Regions from separate parts of the Pseudomonas sp. NPDC090752 genome, predicted to be linked through region 1. Evidence: riboswitches for the same ligand, from Rfam matches in the RefSeq annotation. Region 1 holds a riboswitch; the other holds the start of a gene.
The links. A riboswitch is a leader RNA that binds a small molecule or an ion and turns the genes downstream of it on or off. The one in region 1 is predicted to bind cobalamin.

Region 1 (8,767 bases):
GCGACCTGCTGATCGCCGCCGAGCGCTGCGACGCCCAGGCCATCAACTTCATGGCCCGCGAAGCGCGCGGCCTGATCTGCCTGACCCTGACCGACGACCACTGTCAGCGCCTGGGCCTGGAGCAGATGGTCCCGGCCAACGGCAGCGTGTTCAGCACCGCCTTCACCGTGTCGATCGAGGCCGCCACTGGCGTCACCACCGGTATCTCCGCCGCCGATCGGGCGCGCACCGTGGCGGCGGCGATGGCGGCTGACGCCCGCCCTGAAGACCTGGTACAGCCTGGCCACATCTTCCCGCTGCGCGCCCGCGAAGGCGGTGTGCTGACCCGCGCCGGCCACACCGAAGCGGGTTGCGACCTGGCGCGCCTGGCCGGCTTCGCCCCGGCGTCGGTGATCGTCGAAGTGCTCAACGATGACGGCACCATGGCCCGCCGTCCGGACCTGGAAGTGTTCGCCGCGCAACATGGCATCAAGATCGGCACCATCGCCGACCTGATCCACTACCGCCTGAGCACCGAGCAGACCATCAAGCGCATCGGCGAGCGCGAGTTGCCGACGGTGCATGGCGCCTTCCGCCTGGTCACCTACGAGGACCGTATCGAAGGCGGCGTGCACATGGCCATGGTCATGGGCGATATCCGCCGCGAGCAGCCCACCCTGGTGCGCGTGCATGTGATCGACCCACTGCGCGACCTGGTCGGCGCCGAATATGCCGGGCCGGCCAACTGGACATTGTGGGCGGCGCTGCAGCGGGTTGCCGAGGAAGGCGCCGGGGTGGTGGTGATTCTGGCCAACCACGAATCCTCCCAGGCGCTGCTCGAGCGTGTACCGCAGCTGACTCAGCCCGTGCGGCCTTACCAGCGCGGGCAGTCGAAGGTGTACTCGGAAGTCGGTACCGGCGCGCAGATTCTTCAGGACCTGGGTGTGGGCAAGCTGCGCCACCTGGGGCCGCCGCTCAAGTATGCGGGGTTGGCGGGGTATGAGTTGGAGGTGGTGCAAAGCATCCCGTTCGAGCCCGGGATGTTGAGCTGAAACGGGGCACTTGTGGGAGCGGGCTTGCCCCGCGAAGGCGGCAGTGAATCCACCGACGCCTTCGCGGGCAATCCCGCTCCCACAGTGTGCCAAGCAGGGTCGAGAGATTAGTGATGGCCGGTCGCCTTATCCTCTTGCCAAAAGTTTGGAATACCATAATATGATATCCCGTAGACCTTAAAATTGCAGGCCGGCACCTACACTCAAGAACGGCCACTGACACTTTGTTTTAGCTGCTCCCCGAATACTGTTGGCGGGCGCGCCCAAAAAGCCCCGCCTCGAATAACAAAAGCAACGAGGGCGTAACCATGCTGTTGAGCAAACGTGTAACCGCAGTGCTGTCCGCCAGCCTGCTGACCCTGGCCTGTCAGGCCGTGCAGGCCGCCGACAGCCTGAACTTCGTCAGCTGGGGCGGGACCACCCAGGACGCCCAGAAAGAAGCCTGGGCCGTACCTTTTACTAAATCGACCGACATCAAAGTCGTCCAGGACGGCCCGACCGACTACGGCAAGCTCAAAGCCATGGTCGAGAGCGGCAACGTGCAGTGGGACGTGGTCGACGTGGAAGCCGACTTTGCCTTGCGTGCCGCCAGCGAAGGCTTGCTCGAACCCCTCGATTTCAACCAGATCAAACGCGACAAGATCGACCCACGCTTCGTCAGCGACCACGGCGTCGGCTCGTTCTTCTTCTCGTTCGTGCTCGGCTACAACGAAGGCAAGCTCGGCGCCAACAAGCCGGTGGACTGGACCGCGTTGTTCGACACCAAGACCTACCCCGGCAAACGCGCCCTGTACAAATGGCCAAGCCCCGGTGTGCTGGAACTGGCCCTGCTGGCCGACGGCGTGACGCCCGACAAGCTCTACCCGCTGGACCTGGACCGCGCCTTCAAGAAGCTCGACACCATCAAGAAAGACATCGTCTGGTGGGGCGGTGGCGCCCAGTCGCAGCAACTGCTGGCCTCCGGTGAAGCCTCGCTTGGGCAGTTCTGGAACGGCCGCGTCTATGCCCTGCAGCAAGATGGCGCGCCGGTGGGCGTGAGCTGGAAGCAGAACCTGGTCATGGCCGACTTCCTGGTTATCCCCAAAGGCGCCAAGAACAAGGACGCGGCCATGAAGTTCCTGGCCAATGCCAGCAGTGCCGAAGGCCAGGCCGAGTTCGCCAACAAGACCGCCTACGCCCCGGTCAACGTCGACAGCGTCGCCAAGCTCGACAAGGACCTGGCGCAGAACCTGCCGACCGCCTACGCCCAGGACCAGGTCACGCTGGACTTCGCCTACTGGGCGAAGAACGGCCAAGCCATCGCTGCGCGCTGGAATGAGTGGTTGGTCAAATGAAAGTCGCCATCAACGCCCTGCAGAACGCGCAAGGTGCCCCCACGGGCACCGGCGCCCCGCAAACCGCACCCCGGCGCGAACCCATGAGCCGGCGTTGGAAAGGCAGCCGTAACCTGCTGCCGGCCCTGCTGTTCCTTGGCCTGTTCTTCTTCGCCCCGCTGATTGGCCTGCTGCTGCGCGGGGTGCTGGAGCCGGTGCCGGGGCTGGGCAACTACGAGCAGCTGTTCGCCAACTCGGCCTATGCACGGGTGCTGTTCAACACCTTCTCGGTGGCCGGTGTGGTCACCCTGATCAGCGTACTGCTGGGCTTCCCGCTGGCCTGGGCGATCACCCTGGTGCCCAACGGCTGGGGCCGCTGGCTGTTGAACATCGTGCTGCTGTCGATGTGGACCAGCCTGCTGGCGCGCACCTACTCGTGGCTGGTGCTGCTGCAGAGTTCGGGGGTGATCAACAAGGCGTTGATGGCCATGGGCATCATCGATGCGCCGCTGGAAATGGTGCACAACCTGACCGGCGTGGTGATCGGCATGAGCTACATCATGATCCCGTTCATCGTGCTGCCGCTGCAGGCGACCATGCACGCCATCGACCCAATGGTGCTGCAGGCCGGCTCGATCTGCGGTGCAAGCCCATGGACCAACTTCTGGAAGGTGTTCCTGCCGCTGTGCCGCTCGGGGCTGTTCTCGGGTGCGCTGATGGTGTTCGTGATGTCGCTCGGTTACTACGTCACCCCGGCCTTGCTCGGCGGCGCGCAGAACATGATGTTGCCCGAATTCATCATTCAGCAGGTGCAGTCGTTCCTCAACTGGGGCCTGGCCAGCGCCGCCGCCGCACTGCTGGTGGTGATCACCCTGGTGCTCTTCTACCTGTACCTGAAGCTGCAGCCGGAATCCCCGGTCGGCAACGCGAGGTAATCCGCCATGCTTCTGTCTCCCAATGCCATGGGCCGCCCGCTGCGCACGGGCCTGTACCTGACCACCGGGGTCATCGCGGCGTTCCTGCTGCTGCCGGTGGTATTCATCATCCTGCTGTCGTTCGGCTCGTCGCAGTGGCTGGTATTCCCGCCACCGGGCTGGACCTTCAAGTGGTATGTGCAGTTCTTCGCCAACCCTGAGTGGATGGATGCTGCGCTGGCCAGCCTCAAGGTGGCCGTGCTGACGACCATCGCCGCCGTGTTGCTGGGCCTGCCTACCGCATTTGCCCTGGTGCGTGGCCGTTTCCCCGGCCGCGAGATGCTCTACGGGCTGTTCACCATGCCGATGATCGTGCCGCTGGTGATCATCGCCGTTGCGGTCTACGCGCTGTTTCTCAAGCTGGGCTACACCGGCACGCTGTTCGCCTTCGTGGTCAGCCATGTGATCGTCGCCCTGCCCTTCACCATCATCTCGATCATCAACTCGCTGAAGCTGTTTGACCAGTCGATCGAGGATGCCGCGGTGATCTGCGGCGCTTCGCGCCTGCAGGCAATTTTCAAGGTGACCTTCCCGGCGATTCGCCCGGGGATGATCGCCGGCGGCCTGTTCGCCTTCCTGGTGTCGTGGGATGAGGTGGTGCTCAGCGTGATGATGGCCAGCCCCGACCTGCAAACCCTGCCCGTGAAAATGTGGACCACCCTGCGCCAGGACCTGAGCCCGGTAATCGCCGTCGCCTCGACGCTGCTGATCGGCCTGTCGCTGTTGGTCATGGTCATTGCCGCCGCCTTACGCCGGCGCACCGAAGTCAACGCTTGATTGCGCGGAGAAAACAACAATGAGTGCAGTGATCAAAGACAACGCGCATAGCCAGACCCTAGTCAGCCTGCGCGGCCTGAACAAGCACTACGGCGACTTCACCGCCGTGGACAACCTGGACCTTGAGATCCAGGACGGCGAGTTCCTCACCTTCCTCGGCTCCAGCGGCTCGGGCAAGTCCACCACCCTGTCGATGCTGGCCGGCTTCGAAACCCCCAGCAGCGGCGAGATCCTGGTCGAAGGCCAGTCGCTGGTGAACGTGCCGCCGCACAAGCGTGATATCGGCATGGTGTTCCAGCGCTACTCGCTGTTCCCACACCTGAACGTGCGCGACAACATCGCATTCCCGTTGGCCATCCGCAAGCTCGGCGCCGCCGAGATCAACAAGCGGGTCGACGCCATGCTCAAGCTGGTGCAACTGGAGAAATTCGCCCACCGCAAGCCCTCGCAGATGTCCGGTGGCCAACAGCAGCGCGTGGCGATTGCCCGAGCGCTGGTGTACGAGCCGCGCATCCTGCTGATGGACGAGCCGCTCGGCGCGCTGGACAAGAAGCTGCGCGAAGACCTGCAGGATGAACTGCGCCAGCTGCACCGCCGGCTGGGCATCACCATCGTCTACGTGACCCACGACCAGGAAGAAGCCATGCGCCTGTCCCAGCGCATCGCCATCTTCAGCCACGGCAAGATCGTTGGCCTGGGTACCGGTTACGACCTTTACCAGAACCCGCCGAATGCCTTCGTCGCCTCGTTCCTGGGTAACTCGAACTTCCTGCGCATCAAGGCCAGCAGTCATGGTGCCGGCAGCTTTGAAGGCCAACCGGTGGCGATCCGCCTGACCCCAGGCCTGGCGGCCGGGCAGGACGCGCTGATCATGGTGCGCCCGGAAAAGGCCCTGGCCCTGACCACCGAGCAGGCCGCGCGCGAACCGTTGCCCGCGGGCTGGAACGAAGTCGTCGCCAAGGTCGGCGAAGTGCTGTTCCTCGGCGAAAGCCAGACCTGCCACGTGATGACTCCAGGCGGCACCGAACTGACGGTGAAAGCACTGTCGGCTGCCGGCATGCCGATGCAGCCTGGCGATACCGTGAAGGTCCGCTGGGCGGTGGCCGATGCGTGCATCTACACCGAGTGGGCGGAAAGCGACCTGAGCAAGTCGGCCGGCGCACACTGACCGTCACGGCAGGTAAATGATTGACGCGCGCCCCGACCAATGGTCAGATGCGCGCCAGTTTCAGGTGTCCTGCGCCGCCGTGCGCAGGGTGAAACGGGAAGCCGGTGCGTCGTGGTTCACGACAAGTCCGGCGCTGCCCCCGCAACGGTAAGCGAGTGAGGCCTTCGACACACCACTGTGCGCCTGCATGGGAAGGTGAAGGCGTCCTGACCCTCGCAAGCCCGGAGACCGGCCTGAAGCTTCACTTGGCAACCCGCGGTGGGCGGGCGCAGGCCGGTATCCGCGTGCGCGCCTGCGTGCGTGGTTGTGCCTTTGCGTGTTTTCCACCGGGATCCATTCATTCCTGCTGTTAGTGGAAAGACATGTCCCGTTCCCTCAAGCTCCACCCCCTGGCGGCCTGCCTGGCCGTCGCCCTGCCAGCCCTGGCCGATGACCATGACAACACCGTGCTGGCGCTGCCTTCCACGGCCATCACCGACACCCTCGATGCACACCAGGTCGACCTTGCCACGCCGACCCAGGCCGGCTCACGGCTGAACCTCAGTGCCCTGGAGACACCGGCCAGCACCAGCACGATCACTGCCGAGCAGATCCAGCAACGCAACAACCTCACCGTGCAGGACGCCGTGACCCGCTCGCCGGGCATCACCTTCGTCGGCAGCCCCGGCGATGGCGGCACCGGCCTTTCGGCACGCGGTTTTACCGGGCATGGCTCGGTGATGACGCTGTTCGACGGCGCGCGCCTGTATACCGGTGCCGGCACCCAGACCTTCCCGGTCGACCCGTGGATGGTCGAGCGCATCGATGTGATCCGCGGCCCGGCTTCGGTGCTGTATGGCGAAGGCGCCACCGGTGCGGTGATCAACGTGATCCCGAAAAAGCCCTTCAGCGGCGACATCCGCAACCACCTGCGCCTGGGCTACGGCTCCTGGGACCGCCAGCAACTGGGCCTGGACAGCGGCGGCAGCCTCAGCGAACGCCTGAGCTATCGCCTCACCCTCAACCAGCAGGCCGGCAACGGCTGGGTCGACCGCACCGACTCGCGCAGCCTGGCCCTGAGCGCCGCACTGCGTTTCGACGCCAGCGACGACCTCAGCTTCACCCTGGCCCACGAGCGCGGCGATGCCGAGCCGGCCAATTACTATGGCACGCCACTGATCGATGGCCATTACCGCAGCAGCCTGCGCAAGAAGAACTACAACATTCAAAACGATGTGCAGCGCTACCATGACGAGTGGACCCGCTTCACCACCGACTGGACGATCAACGACCAACTCAGCACCAGCAACCAGCTCTACTACATCAAGAGCCGCCGTCACTGGCGCAACGCCGAGGACTACAGCTGGGACGCCGACCGCGAGCAGCTGCTGCGCCAGAGTTACCTGGAAATCAAGCACAACCAGGAGCAGATCGGCGACCGCCAGACCTTCACCTTCGACCATTCGCTGTTCGGCCTGGCGAGCAAGACCGTGGTCGGCGCCGAGTACAACAAGGTGCGTTTCAACGTCGACAGCAACTCGCCATACAACGATGTTGGCGGCGACTACATCGACCCGTGGCAGCCGGCACCCGGGTATTTCCACAGCGACTCGCCGACACGCCCGCAAACCCTGTCCACTACCCACACCTTCGCCCTGTTCGCCGAAAACCGCCTGCAGCTGACCGAACGCCTGTCGCTGGTGACCGGCGTGCGGCGCGACCAGAACCACATCGACCGCGACAACCTCATCAACGACACCCGCAGCGACCGCAGCCTGAACGGCGGCAACTGGCGCGCCGGGCTGGTGTTCGCAGCCACCGACAACCTGTCGCTGTACGGCCAGTATTCCACCAGCGAGGACGGGGTGAACAACCTGGTCAGCCTCAGCCCGACGCAGATGAACTACGACCTGACCGAGTCGAAGCAGACTGAGCTGGGCCTCAAGCAGCGCTTCTGGGACGGTCGCGGCGAGTGGACGCTGGCCGCCTTCCATATCGTCAAGAAGAAGCTGCTGGTGGACGACCCGCTGACCCACGAGAAACAGCAGGCTGGACAGCAGACTTCCGATGGCCTGGAGGCGACTCTGGAACTGGCCTTGCCGCAACAGTGGCAGGTCTCAGCCAATGCTTCGCTGGTGCGTGCCAAGTATGACGACTTCGACGAGTTGGTCGGCGGCGTGCCCCAGGACCGCGCCGGCAACCGCCCAGCCAACGTGCCACGGCGTACAGCCAACCTGTGGCTGAGCAAGGGCTTCGGCCAGCAGGTCGAGGCTGGCATTGGCGCGCGCTATGTGGACGAGCGTTATGCCAACACCGCCAACACCCAGCGTGCGCCGGGGTATACCGTAGTCGATGCCAGTATCGGTTGGCAGGTATTGCCGGATGTGCGCATGGGGTTGCAGGTGAACAACCTGTTTGACCGGGAGTATGTGGCGTCGGCCTTCAGCGGTACGCAGTGGATCATGGGCGTGCCGCGGTCCTATTTTGCGACGGTGGATTACAGCTTCTGATGTAGGTTGCCTTTACCGGCCTCTTCGCGGGCAAGCCCGCTCCCACAGGTTCATCACTGAACGCGAGACAGTGGAGATCCTGTGGGAGCGGGCTTGCCCGCGAAAGGGCCAATATGAACAACACAAAAACAACTTTCATACTCAAATGAAATAGTTATAAGATAACGTTTCATTTGACATTCATTCCTGCCTGCGACCCTCTTCCATGACAAGCGCCGCCGCCACCCCCACCCTGCTCACCCAGCGCCTGCAGAGCATCGACGCCTTGCGCGGCCTGGTGATCCTGTTCATGCTGCTCGATCACGTTCGCGAGACGTTCTTCCTGCACCGCCAGGTCAGCGACCCGATGACCATCGACGCCACCGACCCGACACTGTTCGCCAGCCGCACCCTGGCCCACCTGTGCGCACCGGTGTTCGTGCTGCTGACCGGCCTGTCGGCCTGGCTGTACGGCGAGAAGTACCAGGGCCGCAGCGATGTCTCGGCGTTCCTGTTCAAGCGCGGCCTGTTCCTGGTGGTGCTGGAGTTCACCCTGGTCAATTTCGCCTGGACCTTCCAGCTGCCGCCCAGCGTGATCTACCTGCAAGTGATCTGGGCCATCGGCGTGAGCATGATCGCCCTGTCACTGCTGGTGTGGTTGCCACGCCCTGCCCTGCTGGCCGTTGGTGCCGCGATCATCGCTGGCCACAATTTGCTCGATGGCCTGCACTTCGGCGTGGAGTCGGCCATGCATGTGCCGTGGGCGATCCTGCATGACCGTGGCTGGCTGGAGTTTTCCGATAGCCTGCGCCTGCGTACTTCCTACCCGGTATTGCCTTGGATCGGCGTCATTGCCCTGGGCTATGGCCTTGGCCCATGGTTTGCCCGCGGCACAGATGCGCAGAAACGCCAGAATCGACTGCTGCTGGGGGGCGTGATCGCCCTGCTGGGCTTCGTCGTACTGCGCATGCTCAACGGCTATGGCGAGGCGCCGTGGAGCGGCTACCCAACCTTCACGCAGACGCTGATGAGCTTC
Region 2 (21,456 bases), on a different contig from region 1:
ACACTACCGCCAGAATTGCCGCCAGCTGGATGATGATGTTGAAAGCCATGGCCCGTTCGCCACCGAAGCCGATCAGGTCGGCCACGATGATCTGGTGGCCGGTACTGGAGATCGGCAAGAACTCCGTGAGCCCTTCGACCACGCCTAAGATGATTGCCTGGAAGGCAGTCCAAAAATCCATCATTCCCCCGGTTGGAGCGCTGCTGGTTGCAGGCTCCTTGTTCTTGATTTGCTTGTGATTGCCGCACGCGGCGCGGCATTTTTACAGCGACTGCAGGGACCAATGCCAGCAGAAAAGTTCAGCCAGCCTAAAGGTTTCATCTTGCGCGGCCGAAATCCTAGCAAAGCGGCATGGCAATCGCTTGCCCGGCATGTTGCAGACTAGACGGCAACTAGCACTTAGCCATTAGTCGGGTAGGTCGCCAGCGCCAAAGCATGCTTCGATGCACATCAATAAAAAGAACAATGCGGGAGTGCCGTTCATGAAGACCTTGAGGTCGATGTCCATCAGTCGCCGTTTGTGGCTGATTCTGCTGGTAGCCGTGGCGATGCTGGTGATGCTCGGCCTGCTGATGCTGCGCCAGATCCATGGCGACCTGTACCAGGCCAAAGCCGAAAAGACCCGCCATGTGGTGCAGACCGCGGCCGGGGTGCTGGCCTACTATCACGGCCTTGAAGCCGCCGGTACACTCAGCCGCGAAAGCGCGCAGCAACAGGCCCTGCAGGTCGTGCGGGCGCTGCGCTATGACCAGAACGACTACTTCTGGATCAACGACCTCGGGCCGAAGATGATCATGCACCCGGCCAACTCCAAGCTCGACGGCCAGGACCTCTCGGCCATTCGCGACCCAGACGGTTTTGCCGTGTTCACCGAAATGGTCACGCTCGCCCGCAACCAGGGCGCAGGCCCGGTCAACTATCGCTGGCCCAAACCCGGCGCCAGCGACCCTGTGGCCAAGACTTCGTACATCCAACTGTTCAAGCCGTGGGGCTGGATCATCGGCTCTGGCGTCTATATCGACGACGTCCAGGTCGAGTTCGCTCGCCAGTTGCGCGATGCCTCACTGGTCGGCCTGGGGATCGCCCTGCTAATGGCGCTGGTGGTCATGCTCATCGCCCGCAGTATCGCCCAACCGTTGCAGGAAGCAGTGCAGGCCATGGGCAACATCGCCAGTGGTGAAAGCGACCTGACCCGGCGCCTGGACACCCATGGCCGCGACGAAATCACTTACCTGGGCGAACACTTCAACCGCTTCAACGGTAAATTGCAGGGTGTGGTCGGCCAACTGCAAGGCGCGGCGCATTCATTGGCGCAGTCTGCTGGCCGGGTCGGTGACAACGCCGGCGCCGCGCAACAGCACAGCGCCCAACAGTCGATGCAGATGGACCAGGTGGCGACGGCGATCAACGAAGTGACCTATGCGGTGCAGGACGTGGCCAAGACCGCCGAACAGGCCGCTGGCGAAATGCGTACGGCGCAGCAGCAGGTGGAGCATGGCCAGCAGGCCATTCAGGGCAGCCTGCAACAGATCGATCGGCTCTCTGCGACCATCGAGCAAGCCGTCCAGGTGATCCGCGACCTGGCCGGGCACAGCACCCGGATCGGCGGCGTACTGGAGGTGATCCGTTCCATCGCCGAGCAGACCAACCTCCTTGCGCTCAATGCCGCCATCGAAGCCGCGCGCGCCGGCGAACAGGGCCGCGGCTTCGCGGTGGTCGCCGACGAAGTACGCTTGCTGGCCCAGCGCAGTGCGCAGTCCACAGCCGAAATCAACACCATGATCGAGCACCTGCAAGGGCAGTCGGACGCGGCAGTAAAAGCCATCGACACCAGCAGTGAAGCTTCGCGCCAGACCGTCGAACAGGCCCGCGAAGCCGGTGTTAGCCTTGATGCCATTAGCCAGGTGCTGCACAACCTCACCGCACTCAATGCCTCTATTGCCAGCGCCACCCTGCAGCAGTCGCATGTGGTCGAAGAGATCAACCGCAATGTGCTGGATACTGCCGGTTTGTCGCAGCAGACCGCCGAGGCGGCGCGCCAATCCAGCGATGCCGGGATGGCACTGGGACAGTTGAGCCAGGAGCTGGAGCATCTGCTGAGGCAATTCCGCGTCTGAGCAGGGGCCTGCACGGAACTGTTACCCACGTTGCTCACGCGCTACAATCGCGGCCCTTCCCCTGCCCAAGGATCGCCGATGTCCGGCCTCGAACTCATCGCTGCCGTGCTCGGCGTCACCGCAGTATGGCTGACCGTCAAGCAGAACGCCTGGTGCTGGCCGATCGGCCTGGTGATGGTGCTTATATATGGCTGGCTGTTCTACGAGGTGAAGCTGTATTCGGGGATGTTGCTACAAGTCGCCTACGCCGTGTTGCAGCTCTACGGCTGGTGGCAGTGGAAGCGCCCGGACCGCAGCGAAGATGCTCGCGTGGTGTCGCGCCTGTCGCCCCAGGCTGTGTTCAGCGGCTTGGCTGCGGGGCTGGCGCTCAGCGTCGCGCTTGGCGCGGCCATGGCCCACTGGACCGATGCCGCCCTGCCCTGGCTGGACGCCACGCTAACCGGTTTCAGCCTGGTCGCGCAGCTGTGGATGGCACAGAAACGCGTTCAATGCTGGCCGCTATGGGTGGTGGTGGATGTGGCTTATGTCGGCCAGTACCTGCATCAGCAGCTGTTCTTCACGGCGGGCTTCTTCGCCGTGCTTACCCTGATCGCCGTGCGTGGCTGGCTGGAATGGCGACGTGACCCGGCCTTGCGGGCCGGCAAGGTGCAGGCATGAAGGTTGTGGTACTGTGCGGCCCCGAGTCCAGCGGCAAAAGCTGGCTCAGTGGCGAAATCCAGGCGCATTTCGGCGGCGTGGTGGTGAGCGAGTATGTGCGCCACTTCATTGACCAGGCGTGCCGCGATACCTGCTACGCCGATATCACCCCCATCGCCCGCGGCCAGCTGGCCTGGGAGGACCAGGCCCGCGAGCAGGCTCCGCACTTGCTGATCCTCGACACCCACTTGCTCAGCAACATGCTCTGGAGCCGCGCACTGTTCCAGGATTGCCCAGCTTGGCTTGAGCAGGCCTTGCTATCTCGTCAATACGACCTGCACCTGTTGCTCAGCCCTCACGGGGTAAACTGGGTAGCCGACCCTCAGCGCTGCCAGCCGGCTCTGGCAGATCGTCAAAGGTTTTTCGATGACAGCCTGCAATGGCTGCAACACAACCAGCAAAATCTGCAAATCATTGACGGCGATTGGCCTCAACGCAGCGCGGCCGCCTTGCAGGCCGTACAACGTCTACTGCAGGGAAAAACACCAGACTGCGCCACTGAGTGTTAAGCCCATGACACACCTCCCTACGCCTTGACCCCCGTATTTGCGCGCTCCCCCACCGATTCCGGGGCGAGTGTCACGCCAGTGATACAGCGCTGAAAAAAGCACCTCGGGCAGCGTCTATACCGGGCAAAACGGCGATTCGCGCAAAATCTGTCTCAGCACTGATACAACAACTTCAGTCTGCATTCATCCAGATTCTGCAAGCCGTTGAATGCAAAGCATTATCCAAAAGCGGCACGCCTCCTGCTCTCCTCCTCGCAACGCTGCACCTGGCCAGCGCTCGAAGAAGGAATAGCCATCATGAGGAAACGGGACAAAAGCATCGCTCGCCTCCTGCTGGTCGGTTGCGCATTGAGCACCGGCTTGAGCCTGTCAGCCCACGCCGCCGATGGCATCATCGTAATCACCCGCGATGTGCAACCGCGCATGGCCATCCGTGCGCCCCTGGCACCTGACCCCTACCCCACCACCGCCAATGCCAACCCGTCCGCTTACGTGATCAAGCAAACCAACGAGCTGAGTGATGGTGACTTCGCCAACATCACCAGCGGTACGGGCATTTCCTCGCTGATCACCCAGCAGACCGACAACCTCGGCGGCAATATCAGCAACCAGAACCAGTTGCCGAACATGGCGGCAGGCCGGGGCACGGGGTCCGGCAATGGCATTTCCAACATGGTCAACTCCAGCGTCCAGCGCGGCCTCGCGCCTCTGCAGATCCTGACCGGAGGCAAATGAGATGAGGCAGACGCTGTTTATCCTCGCCACGTTGTGCAGTGCATCGGCCCTCGCCCAATCCCCCGTTCCAGTGATCAATAACGCCAGCATCGACAATTCTGGCGCGCGATATCAAGGCAACTTCAGCGTCAACCAGGCGGCGGGCGACCAGCAGCAGCAAGCCAACGCCCGAGCCATCGCCACCGGCCACGAGGCGGCCGCCAGCACGCAGATCCGCCAACGCCAGCTGTCCATCGTCGATCCCAACATGGGGGCCAGCGCCAGTATCCAGGGCGATGCCTTCAGTCATGGCAGCGGCGCACTGGGCGTCAACCAGAGCGCAGGCGCCAGTACCCAGCAGGCAAACGCCCTGCGCATCAGCCTCAGTACACAACCGCAAAGCATTGATGACAGCGTCCTGCTGCAACAGAACGTGGCGCTGATCAACAGCTCGGATCCAACTGATACCTCTCCCGGCTATCGCCAGGTCACCACCGGTGACCAGGCATTCACCGGCAGCCGCGGGGTCATCCAGTTGAATCAGAGCGCCGGGGTGGGCAACCAGACGGCAAACACCCTGAGCGTACGGGTCGCCAATTGACCCGATAAAGGTAAGAACAACACTTAACCTAAAGAAGACGGAGAAACACCATGAAACCTTCGATGGCAATCAAGCCTCTGGTTTTCGCAATTGCTGCGGTCATGGCTGTTGCTGCACAAGCGGATCAGAACGATAGACGAGGCGGCCACGGCCACAATAACCACAACAACCACCGGCAGATGGATCGGGCGGTTTACACCTCTGCCGAAGCCACTGCCTCTGACTCCCAACGGAGCACTGGCAACTCCATCCGCAACGAAGGCACCATCAACGAAGCCGAAATGAGCAGCTCCGGGACCGGTGCCAGCGGCAACGTCGGGGTCAACGTGGCAGCCGGTAACGGCAACCAGCAGGACAACGCCGCGGCAATCGCCAACACCTCGTCCGACAACGCCGATATCGACAACAGCTTCGTCTTCGGCACCGCCACCGCCAGTGCCGATGTTATCCAGCGCAGCAACAACAACGTCGTCAACAACTGGTCGACTCAAAGCTCCGCAGTCATGAGTGGTTCGGCTGATGGCGCCAGCGGCAACATTGGTATCAACGTGGCTGGTGGCGACTTGAACCAGCAGAAAAATACCATGGCCATTGCCAACAATGCCGCGGCCATCGGTAACTCTAGCGCTACTGCTTCGGCCGACCAGAATGGACCTGGCCTGGAAGTGAACAACCGTGCTGACCGCACCTACACCATCGACACGCTGACCTTCACCACCTCGAAAAGTGGCTCGTCCTCGCGTAGCGGTGCGTACGATGCCAGCGTCGACAAGAGCTCCAGTTCGAGCTTCAGCGTAGCCGGTTCGCAAAGCAGCAACGCCAGCGGGTCGAAGAGCAGCAGCTCCAGCGGTTCGAGCAGCATGACCGCCAGCGGTTCCAACAGCAGCAGCGCCAGTGGCACCAACAGCATGACCGCCAGTGGTTCCAACAGCTGGGATGCCAGTGGTTCGGCTAGCCGTGACCACAGCTCTTCGTCCAACACTACGCTGAGCGCTTCGCTCGATGCAGATGCCAATGGCAGTGCATCGTCGTCGCAAACCTTCGGCAACTTCACTCGTTCGCGCAGCTCCGACTTCGACGCATCGCTCAGTGCAAACCTCGATGCATCGATCGACCGTTCGCACGAGTCGGCCAGCAACTCGTCGTTCGACAAGTCCTTCGACTCGTCCTTCGACAAGGCGTATGACTCTTCGTATGACCGTACCCGCGATTCGTCCTATGACAAGGCGCGCGATACTTCCTACGAGAAGGCACACGACTCTGCATGGGAAAAAGCCAGCGCTTCGGACTACGCGAAATCCGGCGAGAAAGCATCCGAATCTTCGGACTCGATCTCGAAGAGCTTCAGCGAGTCTAGCGAGTATGCGCTGAGCAACACTGTGTCGTTCCAAGTGCTGACCCCAACCGGCTGGGCCAACCCTGTGACCAACACCGCCACCCTGAGTGGTTCGGTGAACGGCGGCAGCGGCAACCTGGGCGTCAACGTGGCAGCAGGTGTGGGCAACCAGCAAAGCAACTCGCTGGCCATCTCCAACACCTCGATGTAACACCTGCGGCCTGGAGGCCCCCTTCGGGGGGCCTCTTTCTAACAAGAAAAAGCAGGGGGGCGTCGAACATGCGCATTATCGCCTTGGCGTTTTTGCTGTGCATGGCCAGTGTCAGCGAAGCAGCCCAGATGCCGTTGTCCGTCCTGCCGGGTGGTGCGGTGATCTACAAGCCCATCCAGAGCATCCGCGAGCGCAAGTTCGCCGACCTGGTCCAGCAGAAGACCGACTTCAGTTGCGGCGCGGCCTCGCTGGCAACCATTCTGCGCCAAGCCTATTGGCTGGATGTAGACGAACATCAGGTGATCGAAGGCATGCTCGAACATGCCAACCAGGACCTGGTGCGTACTCAAGGCTTCTCGATGCTCGACATGAAGCGCTACGTCGAAAGCCTGGGCATGCGCGCACGCGGCTACAAGGTTGCACCAGATACATTGCACAGCATCCGCATACCCGTGGTCGTGCTAATGGACATCCGCGGCTACAAACACTTCGTGGTCATGCAGAAAGTCGACAAAGGCTGGGTGTACATCGGTGATCCGGTGCTCGGCCACAAACGCTTCAAGCTCGATGATTTCGTCAAAGGCTGGAACGGCATCATCTTTGCCGTAATCGGCCAAGGGTACGACAAGGCCAACGCCCTGCTCGACCCGCCGTTGCCGCTGAGCGCCAAGAATCGCATCAGCAACTTCACCCCGGTGCAGGACGCCGAGTTGATGGACTTCGGTTTCATTCAAAGCGACTTCTTCTAAATGACGACAGTGGGCAAGACGCTCCGGGAGCACCCCATGAAGACTTCAATCTGGCTGGCCACCCTTTGCCTGGCCGCCAGCCTGCCGACCCAGGCACAGACGTTCAAACCTATAGAACTGAAGGATCAGGAGCTGGACGCCTTGCGCGGGCGCTACGTGCTCCCCGGGCGGATCGTCAGCTTCGGCATCGTCATGACCAGCACTTGGCAAAATGCCAATGGTGAAGTGATCGGTGCGACCTCGGCGATGCAGGTTCAGCAAAACACCATCAAACCGCAGTTCTATGTGTCGATGATCAACGAAAAAGGCATCGGCGCACGGCAGCAAAGCCAGGGCACCGGTACGGTAATTGGTGGCAGCGGGCTCAATACTACCGAAGGCGTCACACAGGTGGTGCGGGCCGCCGGGGATTACAACACCGCTTACAACGACGTCGGCATCAATGTCACCAAGGGCAATGAAGCGCCCGCCACACAACCGCAGGGCCAGGCCCTGGCGGCAGGCACGACGCTGGTCGGCGCCAATGGTGCAGGTTCGCTCAGCGTTACCGCCAGCGGTACCGGTGTTCAACTGGGCATCGTCGCCAACAACAACCAGGGCAGCACCTTGCAACGTCTGGGTCAAGGCGGCCTGATGCAGAACACCACCTTGCTCGGCGCCAGCAACCAGGTGCGCAACCTGACCCAGCTCAATGTCGTGCTGCGCGATGCCCCGGCCACGGCTGGCTCGATGAATGCCAACCTCGATCAACTCAAAGGCCTTCGCAATCCGGGATACTGATCTACGCTCAGTCTCATCGCACAAGTAGTCAGAAGGGACGGCTAATCCATGCACCGTTTGTTGACGTTCAGAGCTATCGTTTGTTTGACAACCCTGGCCCCGGCCACTCTGCTACAGGCGGCAACCGACCCTCAGGTCGAAGCACTCAAACAGGAGCTGATTGCGCTTAAGGAGCGCTACGAAGCACAGCAAAACGCATTGATGGTGCTGGAACAACGGCTGCGACAGGTGGAGGAAGCCCCACCGGCACCCGCGCCCAAGCGTCTGACCAAGTCGCCCGCCGAGGGTGTCAAGGGTGGCCAGACGGTCGCCGCCGGCGCACCTGGTACCACAGGCAGTTCCTACGGCCAATCGCTGCAGGACGATTCTGAACCGGCACAAAGCGTTTCCAACCTGTACGACGAAGCCAGCGGCTTCTTCGGCGGCGGCAAGTTCAGTGTCGAAACCGGCCTGACCTATACCCACTATGACACCCGCGCCCTGACCCTCAACGGCTTCCTGGCGCTCGACTCGATTTTCCTAGGCAACATCAACATCGACCGCATCAAGGCCGACAACTGGACGCTGGACCTCACGGCGCGCTACAACGTCGACCAACGCTGGCAGTTCGATATCAACGTACCGATCGTTTATCGCGAGTCGACCTACTCTTCCGGGGGCGCCGGTGGTGCGGCCGGGGTGAGCTCGGACGGCACGGTGACCCGCGACCCGACCATCGGTGACGTCAACTTTGGGGTGGCCTACAAGTTCATCGACGAATCGGAGAACTGGCCGGATGCAGTGGCTACCCTGCGGGTGAAGGCGCCGACCGGCAAAGACCCCTATGGGATCAAATTGGTCCAGGTGGCCGGCAACGATAACCTGGCCATCCCTGAAGACCTCCCGACCGGCAACGGTGTGTGGGCGATCACGCCAGGTATCTCACTGGTCAAGACCTTCGACCCAGCCGTGCTGTTCGGCAGTCTGTCCTACACCTACAACATGGAGGACTCGTTCAGCGACATCAGCCCGCAAGTCAACACCAAGGTGCCGGGTGACGTGAAACTGGGCGACTCCTGGCAGATCGGCGGCGGCATCGCGTTCGCCCTGAACGAAAAAATGAGTATGTCGTTCTCGGTTACCGACCAGTTCTCACGCAAGAGCAAGATCAAACCCGATGGCGGTGACTGGCAGTCGATCACCAACAGCGACTACAACGCTGCCAACTTCAACATCGGCATGACCTTCGCGGCCTCCAACAACCTGACCATCGTGCCCAATCTGTCCATCGGCTTGACCGATGATGCACCGGACTTTTCCTTCAGCCTGAAGTTCCCCTACTACTTCTAACCTCCTGAAAGCCGGGCCCACAGCGGGCTCGGCTTTTGGTAACAGTCCTTGTAGCCGACCGCTTTCCTGGACCCAGCCTGTTATCATCGCGCATAGATATGTGACGGTTTAACGGCAATTAAGGAAAGTTTTCGTGAAAAACCTGCTTGGCCATCCGCCTGCCCGACTCGTCGCCCTGGTGACCCTGGTGCTGGTGATTCCCCTGGCTGCGCGCGCCCTGCTGGGTTGGTCCAACCCGTTGGGCTACGTCTCCGACCTCGCCATTGGCGGGCTGCTGGTTGTGATGCTGCACCGTCGACCCTGGTGGCTGGCCTTGCCTGTGCTACTGGCATGGGCCGCATTGTGGGTAGCGTCCGCCGAACTGGTCAGCGCTGTCGGCCGCCTGCCGAACAGTGCCGACCTGGGTTACCTGTTCGATCCACAGTTCATGGAAAACTCCACCGGCGGCGGCCTGGCCCATGCCTGGCTGCCCTGGATGATGGGCGCAGGATTACTGGCCTGGGCGATGGCGTCCAGGGGCAGTCAGGCCCAGCGTGGCACTCCACTGGGGTTCAAGGCCGTGGCCTGTACGCTTGCACTGTTCGGCGTGCACTGGGGCAGCCAATACCTGGCGCCGTCCGATGCCGACCAATGGCGGCAGTACAACCTCCCCCACCAACTCCTGTCCGCTGGCGTCACCGACCTGCAGCAGCGTGCCTCGGACTGGGCCGGTCAAACGCAACCGATCAAGGCGCTACCCAGCGCCGGGCTGACCCAGGCCGACCTGCATGGCCAGAAACTGCTGGGCGCACCTGGCAGCGCACGCAATCTGCTGGTGATTGCCGTCGAAGGCATTCCCGGCGCTTATGTACGCCCCAACCGTCAGGCGTTGCACAGCCGCTTTGATGAAGACCTGATGCCCAACCTCAGCCGCTGGGCCGAACGCGGCATGAACACCCCCGACTACGTGCTGCATACCCACCAGACCATCCGTGGCCTGTACGCCATGCTCTGCGGCGACTACGACAAATTGGCCAATGGCACGCCAAAAGGCATGGAGCTGCTCACCCAGCAGCAACGCAACCAGGCCTGCTTGCCAGCGCAGCTGCGCGAAGCAGGCTTTAGCACGCATTACCTGCAAGGCGCAGGTCTGCGCTTCATGGCGAAAGACCGAATCATGCCGCATATCGGCTTCGATTCGGTGCATGGTCTGGAGTGGTTCAGCAATGAAAATTACCTGGAATTTCCTTGGGGCAAGGATGACCGGGCATTCTTCGACGGCGCACTGGAGTACGTCGGCCAGCTCAGGCAGCAAGCGCGTCCCTGGATGCTCACGCTCCTGACCGTTGGCACCCACCAGCCGTATTCTGCGCCCACCGAATACCTGGAACGCTACGACACGGCCAAACAGGCAGCGGTGGCGTACCTGGATGATGCGATTGGCGCGTTCCTCGACACCCTGGAGCGCCAGGGCGTGCTCAAGGATACGCTGGTGGTGGTGACTTCGGATGAGTCCCACGGTATCGACGGCGTGCGGCTGGCGTCATCCTGGGGCTTCAACCTGACCCTGGCGCCCGAGCAGGCGCAACTGCCACACATCAAGCAGGGCACCTATGGCCACGTGGACCTGGCCAACTCCCTGCTCGATTACTTTGCCTTGCCGATACCGGTGGCGCTGGCCGGGCGCTCGATGTTCCGCGATTACGACACGGGCCGGGAGATGATCTCCTACACCAACGGTATGCTGCGCTATCACGACGGCCAGGGGGTGTTCACCGAATGCGACTTCCAACAGCGCTGCCGCCGGTATGCCAGCGAAGGGTTCATTGCCGACCAGGCCAAGTACCTCGGCCCCGGTGACCGCAGCCTCGGCCCACAGCTCACGGCCCTCGCCGGTGTGCTTGACCAATCACTTCTGCAAACCCCGCTGAACCTGCGATACCAGTTCGGCGGTCCCTCTGCCATCCAGCTGCAGGCACAGATACGTGATGACTGGGCCGATAACCTGATTGGCGCGCAGTACATGGAGATGCCCGAAGGCACACGCACGCGGGTACGGGTCAAGGTACGCGCACTCGATCCGCAACACGCCGCCTATATCCAGCTCAAGGCCAAGGAACGGGAACAGGACGTGCCGCTGGGGTTGCCCGAGGAGATCCGAGTGACCACCGAAGAGCCGCTGGAAATGGAGTTCGGCTTCGATAACCCGACGGTACGCAAGGCGTTTTCCTTCCACTTGCTGGGATATGGCGGCGGCGAGGTGGAGGTCAGTGATTTCAGCGTCATAACGGCGTTGCCGGATGAGGAGGAAACCGTTGAGCCATTGTCGGACGGGCACATTGCCCAGTCGAGCTGACCAATGGCCGGTGCCGCCTCTGCTCGGGGCGGTTTCAGCGAATCTGGTGCTTGTGCAGCAGCCGGTAGAAGGTAGGCCGCGACACCCCAAGCACTTTCGCGGCAATGCTCATGTTGTTACTGTGGCGATCGAGCACGTCACATAACGCCTGGCGCTCGGCACGGTGCTTGTAGTCTTCCAGTGTTCCCAAGGGCTGCTCCTCCTGCTCCAGCACGTGCAGCCCTAAATCCTGAGCCTCGATCTGCCTGCCTTCGGCCAATACCAACCCACGGCGCACCCGGTTGGCCAGTTCACGCACATTGCCCGGCCAACTGTGACGGCCCATCGCGGCCAAGGCATGGTCACTGAACGTGCGTGGCCGGCGGCCTGTCTCCAGGCTGTAGAAATGCGAGAAATGGTTGGCCAGCATCGACAGGTCGCCATGCCGGTCACGCAGCGGCGCCGTCACCACCTGCAACACGTTGAGCCGGTAATACAAATCCTCTCGAAAGCGCCCCTGCTCTATGGCGCGCTCAAGGTCCACGTGGGTCGCAGCAAGGACCCGCACATCGACCGGGATAGGCTGGCTGCCGCCGACCCGTTCTATATGCTTTTCCTGGAGAAAACGCAGCAAGTTTGCTTGCAACTCCAGTGGCAAATCGCCAATTTCGTCCAAGAACAGCGTACCGCCATGGGCCGCTTCGATACGTCCAATCTTGCGCTGATGCGCACCGGTAAACGCCCCCTTCTCATGCCCGAACAACTCGGACTGTATCAAATGCTCAGGGATCGCCCCGCAATTGATGGCGATGAACGGCATTTCTTTGCGCTGCGACTGCCGATGCAGTGTACGTGCGACCAACTCCTTGCCAGTGCCGCTTTCACCGCGGATCAACACCGGCGATTCAGTGGGCGCCAATTTTCCCAGCAGCTTGCGCAATTCAAGAATCGGCCGACTGTCACCCAGCAATTCGTCTTCCAGGCCATCGATCGGCACTGCCCCTTTACCCCGCAGGCGCGCCATGCCAAATGCCCGTCCGAGCGTGACCATCACACGGGAAACGTCGAACGGCAGTGTATGAAAATCGAAGAACCACTCGCAGACGAAGTCACCGACATTCTGCATCCGCAATTGCTCGCCATTAAGCACCGCGATCCATTCGGTATTGCTGCGTTTGATCATGTCCTTGACTGCATCTGGATGGCGCAGGTGCGACTCCTGCAAGCGCAGCAAGCCAATATCGCAGCGATGCTCCAAGGCCAGGTCCAGGCTACAGCTGTGAACATTCCACCCGGCACTTTCGAGGCCAGGCAGCAGACGGTGGCAATCGTCGCAGGGATCGACGATGAGCAAGCGGCGAAGAGAGGCGCTTTCGTGCATGACCGTTCCTTGGCGCCAAATTGTGGTTTTTTACGTGAAAACAGTAAGTTGCGGCGCCTGTTTAACAGTAGCAACGAACATGGCGGCGCCCACTACCGTCTGTCTGCCCAATTCTTTCGCATCAGGCCGGGTCGGGAATTTTTCAAATTAATCAGCGTCACAGGCGGCGCAGTGCAATAAAAAAAATCATGCCGCCGCAAAATATTTACAAAAACTGTGTGACTCCGCCCCCAACTTGGAGCATCAGTACGAATAACCCCGCGCTGCAGATCGCGATACCCTGAAGCGACGTTGCAGTAATGCGGACTTGAATGTCGATGTTTGGGACCATAGAGAGACCGAACCATGAATGCCCCGCTCCGTGTCAACGAAGCCTTGCTGATCGCCGATCATGCCTTCGAACCCTTCCAGTGCGTCGCCTGGGATGCGCCCAACGGTACCGGTGAGCTGAGCCTGGCGGTGATCGACCGGACCAGCACCCGTATCGGCAGCAAGCAGGTGTCCTCGCATATCTATTCCGACCCGGCGCAATGGGCCAGTTTGATCGAGGAAGTGCGTGCCGAACTGTGTCAGAAAGGCTATGACCTGCAACCTTGGTCGATGCCCAAGTAATATCAATGGTTGCCTGCAAGTGCGTGCCGAGCACGCACCTTTGCAACTTCTCCAATGCCCTTTAGGCAACTTTTCAATTGCGACATAGTGTCGCGGCAGCCCTCGTGAAGTGGCTTAGTCCTTTATCCTGAATTGCTCAAGATGCTGGTAATCGGCTAGTAACTCTGCGGCCAATTGCCGCGACCGGCCCAGCCGAACTGGCGCCAATTCCATGTCTACCAATACCGTCGCGCAGGGCATGGGCTGCACGGCACGCCAACGCTGCAATCGGCCATCGGTAAACACCAGGCAACGCTGCAATTCCTGAGGGTGGGCCTTTTGTCGCGTCTGCAACCAACGCCGGGCTTGCTCCAGGGCAGCAATCAACGGAGTGCCGCCTCCGGCACCCAAGGCGTGTAGCCAAGGCTGCAGCGAGGCTGAGGCTTTCAAGCCATGACGCTGCCACTGAGGCGCGCCCCCACTGGCGGTCAGCAGCGCCAGTCGAGCGCGCTGTCGATAGGCCTGATCGAACAACTCGGCCAATAACCCTTTGCTCTGTGCCAGCGCCTGGTGGCGCCTGGTGGACGCTGACGCATCGACAATGATCAGCCACAATTCGCCAGCCTGAGCCCGGCGCTGCTGCCAGCAAAGGTCCTGGCGCAGGCGCGGGCGCCCGTTGAGCAGGGTCGCAAGCCACGCCACCCGCCCCGTTTGCGCCGCGCGCGCGCGTCCACGGCTGGCGCCAGGCACATTGCCGACTCGGGGCATGGCATCCGCCACCTTGCTGCCGGGTGGGCGGATGCTCAGGGCTTTTTTGCCCAGTTCGGCACCTCGCGCCGGGCGCCGCTGGCTACTGGCTGTGCAGGCAGCGCGCCCCAATCGCCCTGCCCGCCCTGGTCCGGCGCATCCATTCCGCCTGCCTGAGGTGGCGGCGAGGGCGGTTCGATTGCTGGCGACTCCCGGCGGCGATGGCGTAGGGCGAACTCCGCCACCGCATCGACATCGCCCTCTTCGATGGCCTCGCCGCCGCGCCAGGCGCAGTGGGCACGGGCGGCACGCAACCAGACCAGGTCGGCACGCAGGCCATCGACCCCGGCTGCAAAGCAGCGCTCGGTAATCCAGGCCAGGGCCTGGTCGTCCAAGGCGATTGCCGCCAGGGTCTGGCGTGCCGCCTGGCAGCGCTCACGCAACTGCGCCTGGGCCTGGGCCCATTGCTCGCAGAAGGCCTGCGGGTCGGTGTCGAAGGCCAGACGACGACGAATGATCTGCTGACGCGCGGCGGGTGCCGGCAATCCTTCGAGCACCACGTTCAGGCCGAAGCGGTCGAGCAGTTGTGGGCGTAATTCGCCTTCTTCAGGGTTCATGGTGCCGATCAAAACGAAGCGCGCACTGTGCCGATGGGAAATACCGTCCCGCTCGATGCGGTTGGTGCCGCTGGCAGCGACGTCCAGCAACAGATCGACCAATGTGTCGGGCAGCAGGTTGACCTCATCGACATACAGCACGCCACCATCGGCCTGGGCCAGCACGCCCGGTGAAAACTGCGCCTTGCCTTGCCCCAGCGCGGCATCGAGGTCGAGCGTGCCGACCAGACGTTCTTCGCTGGCGCCAAGTGGCAACGTCACGAACGGCCCTTCGCCGAGCAGGTCAGCTAGGCCGCGGGCCAGGGTACTTTTGGCCATGCCACGCGGCCCCTCGATCAGGACGCCGCCGATCTTCGGGTCGATGGCGGTCAGGCACAAGGCCAGCTTGAGGTCTTCGGCGCCGACCACGGCCGCCAGCGGAAATTGTACGGGTTCACTCATTTCAAGCCTGTTCCTCGCCGTCGAGCAATTGCTCTTCCAGGGCTTCGCGGTATTCACCGGGGGCTTCCCAGAGGCCGCGCTGCTGGGCCTCCAGCAGGCGCTCGGTGAGGTCACGCAGGGCCTCGGGATTGTGCTCGCGCATGAAAGTGCGGGTCGCCGGGTCGAGCACGTAGGCATCGGCCAGCGACTGGTAATGATGGTCGTCGATCAGGTGCGTGGTCGCGTCGAAGGCGAACAGGTTGTCGACGGTCGCCGCCAGTTCGAACGCTCCTTTATAGCCATGTCGCTTGGCACCGTCGATCCACTTGGGGTTCAGGGCGCGCGCGCGGATGACGCGGTTCAGTTCCTCCTTGAGGGTGCGGATGCGCGGCCGGTCTGCCTGACTGTGGTCGCCGTGGTAACTGGCCACTGCGCTGCCCGACAAGGTCTCGGAAGCGGCCAGCATGCCCCCCTGGAACTGGTAATAGTCATTGGAGTCGAGCAAGTCGTGCTCATGGTTGTCTTGATTCTGCAGAACCGCCTGCATTTGACCCAGGCGCCGAGCGAACTGAGCCCGCGCGGGTGTGCCTTCGTCGCTGGCGCCATAGGCATAGCCGCCATGATTGAGGTACACCTCGGCCAGGTCGTCACGGCTGTGCCACAGGCGGCCATCAATGGCATTCTGCACCCCGGCACCGTATGCGCCCGGCTTGGCGCCGAATACACGCCAACCGGCCTGGCGTGCAGCCTGCTCAGCCTCCACGCCTTGCGCCTGCAAGGCTTCACGTTCGCTGCGCACCCGCGCGGCCAGGGGGTTGGCATCATCCGGTTCGTCCAGCGCCGCTACCGCCTGAACGGCCGCATCGAACAGGCGAATCAGGTTGCCGAAGGCATCGCGGAAAAAGCCCGATACTCTTAAGGTTACATCCACCCGAGGGCGATCGAGCACGCTCAACGGCAGGATCTCGAAGTCATCGACGCGCTGGCTGCCGGTGGCCCACACCGGCCGCACGCCCATCAGCGCCATGGCCTGGGCGATGTCATCGCCACCTGTGCGCATTGTCGCGGTGCCCCATACCGAGAGACCGAGTTGGCGCAAGTGATCTCCGTGGTCCTGGAGATGGCGCTCAAGGATCAGGTTGGCCGAAGCGAAACCCAGGCGCCAGGCCGTGGTGGTGGGCAGGTTGCGTACATCGACGGTATAGAAGTTGCGGCCGGTGGGCAGCACATCCAGGCGTCCACGGCTAGGTGCACCGCTGGGGCCGGCCGGCACGAAGCGCCCGGCCAGGGCTGCAAGCAGTCCATTGATTTCAGCCGCCCCGCAAGCGTCAAGATTGGGCGCAACTTGGTCCAATAAGGCTTGCATTACCTCGTGTACTGGCTGCCAGTGAGTCTCGACGGGCAATTGAAGGCTACCGTTCAGCGCTTGCTCGATAACCTGCAGCGCCAATAGCTCAAGGCGCTCGCGGGTGTCACCGCAGGTGCGCCATGCTGATTCGCTGATGGCTTGCAGCAGCGCTGGGCGCGGGCCAGCCCAATTTTGCCCGAGATCGCAGTCCAACGGGTCGAAGCCCAGCACCAGGGCCTTGGCGAGCGTGCGCAGCACGCTGGCATTGCCGCCCCGGCCATCGCCGCGCTCTACTCGCAGCAGTGCCAGCAACGTGTCGATCCGCAGACGTGCCTGCGGGGACTCGCCAAATACATGCAAACCGTCTCGAATCTGCGATTCCTTGAGGTCGCACAGGTAGGTATCCAGGCGCGGCAGCCACACGTCGGCATCATCCAACTGGCCTTCCAGCTGCAGTTCTCGGTCGATGTGGTTGGCCTTCACCAAGTCAAGAATGTCGCCCTGCAGTTCTCGGGCGCGCCGTGGGTCGAGCATCTGCGCTTCGTAGAATTCGTCGGCCAGTTGCTCTAGATGGCGCAGTGGCCCGTAGGTTTCGGCACGGGTCAGCGGCGGCATCAGGTGGTCGATGATCACCGCTTGGGTGCGGCGCTTGGCCTGGGCACCCTCGCCCGGGTCGTTGACGATGAAGGGATAGATATTCGGCAGCGGGCCCAGCAGCGCATCAGGCCAGCATTGGGCAGACAGGCCGACGCCCTTGCCGGGCAGCCACTCCAGGTTGCCGTGCTTGCCGACATGGATGACCGCATCGGCAGCGAAGGCATGGCGCAGCCAGAAATGGAACGCCAGGTAGCCGTGCGGCGGCACCAGGTCCGGGTCGTGGTAGACGGCACTGGGGTCGACCTGATAGCCACGCGCCGGCTGGATACCGACGAAGGTCAGGCCAAAACGCAGGCCAGCGACCATTAGACGGCCGCTGCGGTACATCGGGTCCTGCTCGGGCGGGCCCCAACGTTCCAGCACGGCCTGGCGGTTAGCTTCGGGCAGGCGGTCGAAGGCAGCCTGATAATCCGCCAGGCTCAGGCTTTGCGCGCAAGGGCGCTGGTCGAGGTGTTCAAGATCGTTGGTGACACCGCCAAGCAACTGGTGGATCAGTTGCGTGCCGCTGCTTGGCAGTTCGGCCAGCGGGTAGCCTTCAGCTTGCAGGGCTTTGAGGATGTTCAGGGCCGCTGCAGGCGTATCCAGCCCGACGCCGTTGCCGATGCGTCCATCACGGGTCGGGTAGTTGGCCAGCACCAACGCCACGCGTTTCTGCCCATTGGGCAGGCGTGCCAATTCGACCCAGCGCCGCGCCAGTTCGGCGACGAAGTCCATACGCTCGGGGTGGGCGCGGTAGCAGACCACATCGGACTGGCTGCGCTCGCTGCGCCAGGCCATGTCCTTGAAACTCACCGGGCGGGTGATGATGCGCCCGTCCAGTTCAGGCAAGGCAATGTGCATCGCCAGGTCGCGGGCGCCCAGGCCCTGCTCGCTAGCCTCCCAGCCGGGTTGGTTGTCCTGCGCGCAGATCGCCTGCAGCACCGGTATGTCGCGCCGGAACGGTCGCAGGTTGGGGCGTTCCGGGCTGGACAGGGCAAAGCCTGTGGTGTTGATCAGCACCTCGGCGCCCACTTCGTCCAGCCAAGTTTCAACCTGCTCAAGGCAGGTGCTTTCCTTGAGGCTGGCGACGGCGATCGGCAGCGGGTTGAGCCCGGCGGCCAGGAGCCGTTCGCAGAAAATATCGATGAACGCGGTGTTGGCCGCCTGCAGGTGCGAGCGATAGAACAGCAACGGCGCCACCGGATGTTCCGGGTGCCATTGGGCGTACCAGTCCTCCAGGGCGGCAGCGGGTATGTGCGGGTGGTAGATCGAGGTGCGTGGCAATGGCTGCGGCGCATCCCAACTGTAATCACGGCCCAGCCACTGATTGGCCAGGCACTTGAACAGGTTGACCGCGTTGGCCTTGCCGCCTTGGCGCAAGTAATGCCACAGGCGCTCGGCCGGCTCGCCAGTGACCGTGCCAAGGCCGGTCAGCTCGGGGTCGGGCCGGTCGTCACCCGGCACCAGGATCAACTGCACCCCGCGCGAGGCCAGTTCGACCAATTGCTCGACCCCATAGCGCCAGTAACCGACGCCGCCGTGCAACGACACCAGGATCACCTTGGCATGGCGCAGTACCTCGTCGATGTACAGGTCGACCGAGGCATGGTTCTGCACTTGCATGGGGTTGGCCAGGCGCAGGCTGGGGTAGTCATCCGGCAGTTGCTCGGCAGTTTCAGCGAGCAATGCAAGGTGCGAATCGCCGCTGCAGAGGATCACCAGTTCGGCGGGCGTCTGGCCGAGGTCGGCGATGCTGTCGTCCGGCACGAAACCGCCGGGCTGGGTCCGCAGCAGGTGCATGGGTCAGGCGCCCAGGGCTTGGCGCAGGCGCGCTTCCAATTGCACGGCATCCAGGTCCTGGCCGATCAGCACCAGGCGCGTGATGCGCGGCTCGTCGCTACGCCAGGCGCGGTCGAAGTGCTTGTCGAAGCGGGTGCCCACGCCCTGTACCAGCAGGCGCATCGGTTTGCCGGGGATGGCCGCGAAGCCCTTGGCGCGCAGGATCCCGAACTCCACCACCAACTGCGTCAGCGCATCGAGCAACAGGGCTTCGTCGGCCTCAGGCAGGTCAATGGAGATGGAATCGAAGGCGTCATGGTCGTGGTCGTCATGATCGTCGCCGTCGTGGTGCGAATCATGGTGAGTACGGCGGCCATCGATGTGCGCCTCCGACTCCGCGCCCACGCCCAGCAGCACTTCGAGCGGCAAGCGCCCGCTGCTGGCTTCGATCACCTTGACCGCAGGCGGCAGTTCTTCGGCAACCTCAGCGCGCACTTTGGCCAGGCCCTCGGCGTCGATCAGGTCGGCTTTGTTCAGCACCACCAGGTCGGCGCTGGCCAGCTGATCGGCAAACAGCTCATGCAGGGGCGATTCATGGTCCAGGTTGGGGTCGAGTTTGCGCTGGGCGTCGACCTGGTCCGGATAGGCGGCGAAGGTGCCGGCGGCTACGGCCGGGCTGTCAACGACGGTAATGACCGCATCAACCGTGCAAGCGTTACGGATTTCCGGCCACTGGAAGGCTTGCACCAGCGGCTTGGGCAGGGCCAGGCCGCTGGTTTCGATGAGGATGTGATCGAGGTCGCCGCGGCGCGCCACCAGCTCGCGCATTACCGGGAAGAACTCTTCCTGAACGGTGCAGCACAGGCAGCCGTTGGCCAACTCATAGACCCGGCCGCTGGCCTCTTCCTCGGTGCAGCCGATGCTGCACTGTTTGAGGATTTCGCCGTCGATGCCGAGCTCACCGAATTCGTTGACGATGACCGCGATGCGGCGGCCCTGGGCGTTGTCCAACATATGCCGGAGCAAGGTGGTCTTGCCCGAGCCGAGGAAGCCGGTGACGATGGTGACGGGGAGCTTGGCCAGTGTTTTCATGTCGCGTTGCCCTTGGCAGGATGGCGCGGGCATGCGGGACGAAAGCCGCGGGCCAGGTGGCCGGGCTCGTTCGCCACCGGATCACCCCGCCCGGTTGAAAGTCGAAAACGTCACGAGGCAGGTCTCCTGGCTTGCACCGTTGCGCCCCCTCATTGAACAGGGGCTGGCGGGATGACGCCTTCCCGCGCCAGGGCGCAGTGGCTGTGTCGATCCGTTTCGGTGCTTACAGTTGCGGGGGCAGCCGCGGCTTGTACCGCGTTCCCGTCTTAGCTTCGGCGTGGCCGAAGAACCTCGAAGCGGCAAGGCTACGCGGGGGGTGGTGGCTGGTCAACTCATGGCTTGAGATTTGTGCTGCCCCTGAGATCGAGCGCCGCGCGGGCGGCGCTCGATCTCAAGAGCAACATAAAACTCAAGCGAACACTACACACCACCTCACCAATTGACGCAAACCCTCCCCCGTGCTCTCCTTACACCTCGCGTTCAGGTGCCCCCACGGGGGTGAAACGGGAAACCGGTGCGTCGCAAGCCCTCACCAGGGCGCGACAAACCCGGTGCTGCCCCCGCAACGGTAAGCGAGTGAAACGTCTGGACCACTGTGCCACGCAGTACGGCATGGGAAGGTGACGCTTTACCAGGAGCCCTGCTCCTCCTCGCAAGCCCGGAGACCGGCCTGGCGTTCATGAACACCCCGCGGTGGGCGGGCGCTGTCGCATTCCCCTGGGCCATTCAAGCCCGGGGTTGTCGCGCTCGCCTGTGCCCCGTTGCCCATACAAAAGCAAAGCAGAGGAACGCGTCATGCCCATCACCAGCACCAAGCACGCTATCGCCACTCCCGTCACCCTCAGCCAGCGCGTGGTCATCGCCGCCGCCGCCAGCCTGCTGGGCCTGTGCCTGGTCTACTTCGCCGGTTTTTCGCACCTCGAAGCCGTGCACAATGCCGCGCACGACACCCGCCACAGCGCCGCCTTCCCCTGCCACTGAGACCGCCCCATGATCAAGCGCATTGCCCGCACCGCCGGGTTCAGCGGCCTGCTTGCAGCCTTGCTGCTCACCCTGCTGCAAAGTTTCTGGGTGGCTCCGCTGATTCTGCAGGCGGAAACCTACGAGTCGGCGGCGCCTGCCGTCGAGCAGCACAGCCATGACGGTGAAGCAGCCGTTGCCCATGAACATGCAGCCGGGCATGAACACAGCGAAGAGGCCTGGTCGCCGGAAGACGGCTGGCAGCGCATCCTCTCCACCACCGGTGGCAACCTGGTCGTCGCCGTCGGCTTTGCGCTGATTCTCGCGGCCCTGTACAGCCTGCGCGAGCCCAACCGAGTCAGCACTGGCGCGCTCTGGGGCCTGGCCGGCTTCGCCGTGTTCTGCCTGGCGCCCACTCTGGGACTGCCGCCTGAGCTGCCCGGCACTGCCGCCGCCGACCTCGGCCTGCGTCAGAGCTGGTGGATCGGTACCGCTGCCAGCACCGCCATCGGCCTGGCGCTGCTGGTGT

Region 2: another riboswitch for cobalamin. It lies ahead of cobW (cobalamin biosynthesis protein CobW); the one in region 1 lies ahead of ACZ6YA_RS21445 (TonB-dependent receptor).

Annotation. Positions count from the first base shown of each region.
Region 1 covers NZ_JBVJLI010000018.1:100,202-108,968, reverse strand. The annotation lists gene ribBA (bifunctional 3,4-dihydroxy-2-butanone-4-phosphate synthase/GTP cyclohydrolase II) at 1-1,031, shown strand, start outside; gene ACZ6YA_RS21465 (ABC transporter substrate-binding protein) at 1,340-2,365, shown strand; gene ACZ6YA_RS21460 (ABC transporter permease) at 2,362-3,279, shown strand; gene ACZ6YA_RS21455 (ABC transporter permease) at 3,286-4,095, shown strand; gene ACZ6YA_RS21450 (ABC transporter ATP-binding protein) at 4,115-5,263, shown strand; cobalamin riboswitch at 5,309-5,514, shown strand; gene ACZ6YA_RS21445 (TonB-dependent receptor) at 5,626-7,752, shown strand; gene ACZ6YA_RS21440 (acetyltransferase domain-containing protein) at 7,958-8,767, shown strand, end outside.
Region 2 covers NZ_JBVJLI010000008.1:85,679-107,134, reverse strand. The annotation lists gene ACZ6YA_RS13190 (undecaprenyl-diphosphate phosphatase) at 1-181, opposite strand, end outside; partial or broken gene ACZ6YA_RS13185 (cache domain-containing protein) at 444-1,244, shown strand; gene ACZ6YA_RS13180 (methyl-accepting chemotaxis protein) at 1,377-2,117, shown strand; gene pnuC (nicotinamide riboside transporter PnuC) at 2,196-2,774, shown strand; gene ACZ6YA_RS13170 (AAA family ATPase) at 2,771-3,322, shown strand; gene ACZ6YA_RS13165 (hypothetical protein) at 3,620-4,057, shown strand; gene ACZ6YA_RS13160 (adhesin) at 4,059-4,637, shown strand; gene ACZ6YA_RS13155 (heme utilization protein) at 4,688-6,184, shown strand; gene ACZ6YA_RS13150 (C39 family peptidase) at 6,253-6,933, shown strand; gene ACZ6YA_RS13145 (hypothetical protein) at 6,970-7,713, shown strand; gene ACZ6YA_RS13140 (coiled-coil domain-containing protein) at 7,762-9,042, shown strand; gene ACZ6YA_RS13135 (LTA synthase family protein) at 9,176-11,377, shown strand; gene ACZ6YA_RS13130 (sigma-54 dependent transcriptional regulator) at 11,412-12,737, opposite strand; gene ACZ6YA_RS13125 (hypothetical protein) at 13,083-13,349, shown strand; gene ACZ6YA_RS13120 (vWA domain-containing protein) at 13,464-14,096, opposite strand; gene ACZ6YA_RS13115 (ATP-binding protein) at 14,132-15,133, opposite strand; gene cobN (cobaltochelatase subunit CobN) at 15,135-18,896, opposite strand; gene cobW (cobalamin biosynthesis protein CobW) at 18,900-19,967, opposite strand; cobalamin riboswitch at 20,067-20,276, opposite strand; cobalamin riboswitch at 20,433-20,655, shown strand; gene ACZ6YA_RS13100 (CbtB domain-containing protein) at 20,763-20,948, shown strand; gene ACZ6YA_RS13095 (CbtA family protein) at 20,958-21,456, shown strand, end outside.